DNA from 2 places in the Paenibacillus sp. 7541 genome. Region 2 is predicted to be linked to the other one. Evidence: riboswitches for the same ligand, from Rfam matches in the RefSeq annotation. Region 2 holds a riboswitch; the other holds the start of a gene.
The links. Region 2 has a riboswitch for FMN ahead of CHH75_RS05225 (DMT family transporter). Riboswitches for the same ligand answer to the same signal wherever they lie in the genome.
Positions count from the first base shown of each region.

Region 1: another riboswitch for FMN. It lies ahead of ribD (bifunctional diaminohydroxyphosphoribosylaminopyrimidine deaminase/5-amino-6-(5-phosphoribosylamino)uracil reductase RibD); the one in region 2 lies ahead of CHH75_RS05225 (DMT family transporter).

Region 1 is NZ_NQLZ01000015.1:141,064-144,194, forward strand. Features, by position in the region: gene CHH75_RS09800 (MFS transporter) at 1-663, shown strand, start outside; gene CHH75_RS09805 (SMI1/KNR4 family protein) at 744-1,295, shown strand; FMN riboswitch at 1,419-1,602, shown strand; gene ribD (bifunctional diaminohydroxyphosphoribosylaminopyrimidine deaminase/5-amino-6-(5-phosphoribosylamino)uracil reductase RibD) at 1,964-3,064, shown strand; gene CHH75_RS09815 (riboflavin synthase) at 3,098-3,131, shown strand, end outside.
Region 2 is NZ_NQLZ01000007.1:57,070-60,200, forward strand. Features, by position in the region: gene CHH75_RS05220 (choice-of-anchor I family protein) at 1-668, opposite strand, end outside; gene CHH75_RS05225 (DMT family transporter) at 871-1,851, opposite strand; FMN riboswitch at 1,989-2,173, opposite strand; gene CHH75_RS05230 (hypothetical protein) at 2,446-2,652, opposite strand; gene CHH75_RS05235 (extracellular solute-binding protein) at 2,887-3,131, opposite strand, start outside.

The DNA of each region.
Region 1 (3,131 bases), on a different contig from region 2:
ACGGCTTCGGCTGAAGGCGAGGAGCCGGTTGGCAAGGCGGCGTATAAGTATCGGGGAAGCGCGTTTGGCATTCTGGCGCTGTTTATCGTATTTTTCTTTCTCTATGTAGGAACCGAGATGAGTCTGGCCAACTTCATGCCAGCCATTCTGATTGAGAAGCTTGGGGTAATGAAAGAGACGGCCGCCCTCAGCATTACCTGCTTCTGGGTGGCGATGTCGGTCGGCCGGATATTCGCCGGAACGCTGGCCGAGAAGATCCACTACCGGGTCTATGTGCTGCTGAGCTGTCTGCTGACATTGATGATGTTGATCATCTTTCCGTTTGCGGAGCAGGTGTGGGCCGCATTTACGATCATATTGCTGCTGGGGCTGTTCATGTCCGGGCTGTTCTCCATCGCGCTCGTATTTGCGAGCAAGCTGCTGGAGGGGAGCGAGGAATCGACGCCTAGCATATTGATCGCCTCGGGAGGCATAGGCGGTGCCATCCTGCCGCTCGTTACGGGCTGGAGTCTGGATCATCTCCCGCTTCACCAGGCCGTTTGGTTATTTGCGATTTTTGCCGTTGGTCTGGTGGTTCTTAGTGTGGCTGCGTATTCATTGCAGATTCGACAGCCGAGCACCGGGCCAGGAGCCCGGCATGAGGAAGGGAAGGCTCTCCTGTGATGGGAATCAGAGCTCTTACCCGCACCGTTAATTTGATATCAGGACCAAGGTGAACATGAAGTGAAGGAGCGATAGAGGGAATGAAATTGAATAGTTCCGTGATCACAACGTTACAACAGGAACGTTCACAGCATGAGGTATATCCGCCTGCAACCGAAGCTGATATTATGGAAACCGAAATTGCTTTGGGGGTGCGTCTGCCGGAATCGTATTGCAAATTCGTATCCGAGTTCAGCAACGGTGCATACTTATATCGCTGTCAGGAAATATCCGCTGTGGGACAAGGGAATCAACAAATCGGCGCCCTTCAACATACCTACAGACCATGGACAGCGGGGCCTCATAAGGTCGATGATGGTCAACCTATTCCAATTCGTGAAGGTGGATATGTTACGGTGGACCAGCTCATTCCATTTGCTTATGACCATAATGGGAATATGTGGTGTTTTATTATCGAGAAGATGCAAGATCATGAATATCGGGTCGGCTATTATGATACGTTCCAGCCTAAATTATATGGAGTGATGGACAGCTTTCACGATTGGTTGAACGTATGTGTTTCGCATCGGGAAGAGGTGATTCGCGCGATCTTTGATGATGATGTGATCGTACACGAGCTGGGACTGGGGTAATGATAACAGTGCCATTAGCCAGTCTGACACCGAATCGACATTTGCGATGCTTGCATTTTTGCAAGGTGAGTGTTATTTTTATAAGCAACAGTAAAGTTATTTACTGAGAAAACTTCATAACATGTTATCCTTCGGGGTCGGGTGCAATTCCCAACCGGCGGTGATGCACGTGTCATAATCAGCGTAGGAAAGTAAGAGCTGTAGACGCGGGCTTAGTCCGTGACCCGGATGCGTGAAAGTGCGCGCATACGGTGGACCTGGTGCAAATCCGGGACCGACAGTATAGTCTGGATGGGAGAAGGATGGACGAAGCTTGGCATCTGTTTAATCATGTGGCTATGCCGATTCTCGGTATGCCTATCTTCAGGTTAAACATTGTCAATGTCCGATAACAGAAGCAATGCTTCAAGCTATGTGCGGTTTTTCACAAGTGAATCCGGATGGTTGGATGTGTCCATCGGGGGTTGAATGTTTATTTGTGATGCTTGGATACGCATAGTCTTGTTTATTGCTATCTTTTGAATACTCCCATGAGGCCCTGTTTGGATTTGAGAATCCGGACAGGGCTCTTTTATTTCTTGCAGAAATTTGCTTCGTCCATACGTCACGCGGGGCATCCTTACCCTTAGCTGCCCGCATGACGAAACATAATGCTGAGGAGGGGCAAAATGGACATTATGAATGATGAATACTACATGTCGCTGGCGCTGGATATGGCGGAACGAGCACAAGGCCAGACGGGCATCAATCCGGTGGTCGGCTGCGTGGTTGTTCAGGATGGAGCGCTGGCCGGTGTGGGGACCCATCTTGCCCGCGGGACGCCGCATGCGGAGGTTCACGCCTTGAACATGGCTGGCAACAAAGCGAAGGGCAGTACCGTGTACGTCACGCTCGAGCCGTGCAGCCATTACGGCAAAACACCACCCTGCAGTGACCGGCTGATTGCAGAGGGTGTCAAGCGTGTTGTCGTTGCCTGCGAGGACCCGAATCCGCGCGTGGCTGGAACCGGCATTGAGAAGCTTCGGGCTGCGGGCATTCAAGTGGACACAGGCGTGCTCCGGGACAGGGCGCTCCGGTTGAATGAGCGGTTTATCAAATACATTACGACAGGGCTGCCTTATGTCACATTGAAGACCGCCAGCACGCTGGATGGGAAAATTGCCACCCGGACCGGAGACAGCAAATGGATATCGAATGAAGCATCCCGTGAGATTGTTCATACGCTCCGGCATCGGCATCAAGGTATTATGGTCGGGGTGTCGACGGTCATTGCGGACAACCCACAGCTGACCACCCGGCTTACGGTGGATGGCCTGCATCCGGCCAGAATAGTCGTTGATTCAAGGCTTCGCATCCCGATGGATTGCCGGCTGGTGACAGATAAAGCGGCGCCGACGATCATTCTGACGACGGAGCTGGCCGACCGGGAGAAGCAGAATGCACTGGAGGCAGCCGGGCTGACGGTGATCCGGTGCGGAGACGGTCCGCGTGTGGATCTCAAGGCGGGCATGGCACGCCTCGGCGAGATGGAGATCGGCTCGGTTCTGCTTGAGGGCGGGGGTACATTAAACGGGGCCATGCTGGAGGAACGGCTGGTTGACCGCATGATGCTGTTCTTGGCTCCGAAGATTGTTGGCGGGCACAATGCGCCTGCTAGCTTCAGCTTCGATGGTTATGAGCGCATGAGCGATGCGGTGGAGCTTGAACAGCTGGAGGTGGAGCGGATTGGGGACAATGTATGCATTACAGGCGTTCCTGTCTGGAAATAACGAAGCTGGGAGGAAAGGAGGCGAACCTAAACGATGTTTACCGGATTAGTGGAAGAGATCGGGGAAA
Region 2 (3,131 bases):
ACGAACCCGCCTGTGTTCACCAGCTCTTCTACATTCACCTGCTTGTCCTTCTTCGGAGTGCCGTCGGCCAGCAACGACACAATTTCCAGGCTTGCAGGCTGTGTCGATCCGTTCACCAGATAAAATTTATGATTATCTTTGTTGTATTTAATAATTTCGGCAACGCCGCCGTCCTTGTTCGATGTGCCCACCGCATAGTGACCTATTTTCTCAATTGCAATCTGGTCTGCTGCGATCGGATCACGCTTGCCAAGCACGCGCAGCTCATAATCCGACTGGGCCGTGTTCACGTCACGGTCCTGGACGGTCACCCGAATCAGGTACGTCCCTTCTTGCCCTGCAGCTGGCACGCCGGTGATGCTGCCCGAGTCCGGCGCGATCGACAAGCCGGATGGCAGTCCGTCTGCCGTGAACGTATACGGAGCTTGTCCGCCATATACGTCCAGTGTTACGGCATAAGCCTCTTCTTCGTAAGCTTCCGGCAGATCGCGATCGGCAAGCCCGAAATCGGCCGCCAACGCGCCGTGCTGAAGCGACTGTATGCTGCCTTCCTGCTGGGCAGTCTGGCTATTCTCCGCTGCCAATACAGCGCCCGGCGATAACAGCGAGGCTAACGTGATTTCAAAAGCCATCCATAATGAGACCACTTTCATGATCCTGTGCTTCAAAATTAGCTCCCCCTGTTCCAACTTGGAATCCATCATTCTCAAGTGTAAGGAGCGATTGTTAAGAGAGCCTCAAAATTTTCGGCGATTTATGTAAAAAAGCCCCCCATGCAAAAAGCCGAGCCCCCGGGTTGGAACCCGGATTGGCTCGGCAGTCATGACAGGCGCGCACGAGATCCGTCTCGCGGCCCGCCCATCTTCATATTCAATTCGCAACGGAAGGCTTGGATTGCAGGGAAATGGCAAACAGCACGCCCCAGATCAGCAGGAACCCAAGCATCTGGGCGCCTGTGACAACCTCACCGAACACCATCCAGTTGATGAGCACGCCCGCCATCGGAAAGCTCAGTTCCGCCAGGGTAGCTACAGAAGCCTTGGTTGTCGTCAAGCCTTTATAGTACACGAGCAGACTGAGCAGCCCCGGCAGCAGCGCCTGCCCCAGCAAATTGAGCGCCACAGCCCCGAAGGCGACGGTGTTCACCGCTGGCAGATTCCATGCGGCTCCCTCGCTCGCCGTAATGACAAGCAGCAGCGGCAGCGCCAGCACAAAGCGCAGTGAAGTCACCGTCTCGTACTTCAGCTTGCCAACCATCAGCCGTCCCATCACGGTAGATCCGCCCCACAGCGCGGCCGCTGCCAGAGAGAGCAGGCTGCCGACCTGCACGAATTCATTCCAGTGCCCGATCGGCACCGCAAAGCCGAAAGTAAGCATGTAGGTCCCCGTCAGCGCAATCAGCAGCATCCAGGCAAAGTGGCGAGGAAGCTTCTCCTTCAGCAGCAGCGCTGCAAGAATGATGGCAAACAGCGGCTGCAGCTTCTGCAGCAAGAGCACTGCGTTCAGATTGCCGCTGGTCAGTCCCATGGTGAACAGCACGGTGGCCAGCGCCGAGCCACCCCATGAGATGAACAGCAGCGCCCCGACATGGCGCCAGCCAAGCAGCTTGAATTCCTTGCGATTTTTCCAAATGATCGGTATCGCTATAAAAGAAATGATGACATGCTCCAACAGAACGATCTGGGCCGAGGTCAGATTATTCAGCAGAATGACCCGAAATAACGGATCGGCGCCCCATAGCGCGGCTCCGAGCACGACCAGCCAGAATCCTCCCCGAAATTGGCTTTTGACTTGCTCACCGCTTCCCGAATTATACGATTGTACAGGCACGGTTGTACTTGCGTTCTCCATCTTGCTGTCTCCTTGTCCTGAATACGGAGGTCTTACTAGCAGAAAACCCCCGTCATCGGCACATGGCCGACAATCGGGGGTTGATCAAATAAGCCTGCATGATGGCGACAGAAAGCCGCTTCGCATGCAAACCGTAACTTGATCTTCTCCCATCCGGACTTTAACCGTCGGCTTTGGATTTTCACCAAATCAGTCGCTAATCTCCCTGCACAAAAGTGCACAACCATAGCGAGTCGCGGGCTTAGGCTTCTTATGACAGAAACAACTGGCATACGAAACCATCACCGCCGGTCAGGAATTTCACCATACCCCGAAGATCCATATTCATGTTTTATTTTTATAAGCTTCAATTCACTTATAATTCCTATAAGCTTACTTACCTACATGCATTATACCATGAATGCTTTCATGGAAATACATTTTTTTTCATAACAAGTGAATCGACCAATGGAAACGGCGCAGACATCCACATCCACTACACCGCTTAACCACGATACTGAGAATTATATAGCAAATATATAAAAGTTTCTACTATTCATTTAAATAATTTTAAGTAATTTAAATGAATGATGTTCTGATCACAGTATCTATATTTTAAACTAAACCAAAATGCCTCATCGTTGCTATGATAATCAGCACAAACCAGCGCAACACAAAAATGCCCCACACGACAAGGATCGCGATGAACAGCACCGCAACCGCTAACTCGGTTTTCGAATAATGGCCGTAATTTCTTATCGATTTGAATAGCCATCCGAACCGCTTTTTGAAACTCCGCTTGTACGTGGTCCTCGGCTCCATATAACCCCAGCCTCCTTAGCTTGACCCTTTAATGAACAGGCGGCTGCGTCTGTAATCATTATCAACGATGCTCCTGTTGCAGCGCTTGGTTGAATTGTACCATTTCATATGGGAAATTTCACCATCTAATCCTCTCTTCCCTGGTAAAACGCAAACAAGCGGCTCACACAAGGATATCCTTGCGCGAGCCGCTGTGCTGCGGGCTGATTGCGACGTATTAGTGTCTGTTACATCTTATTCACCCTGGTAACGATCATATGCCGTCTGATATACGCGCATATACTCCTCCAGCCCCATCCGGTTGATCGTGTTCACATATTCTTCCCACTGGCTGAAGGAAGCGGAGCCGTTCACGAACTTGGCCTCCATCTCATTCACGTAGTCCTGAATATCCTTACCGATCGACGACATAATTTCATTCTCTTCATTCGTGAAGTTGAAGTTGTACAGAATGTCCTTAACGGCATACGGCTCTGCCT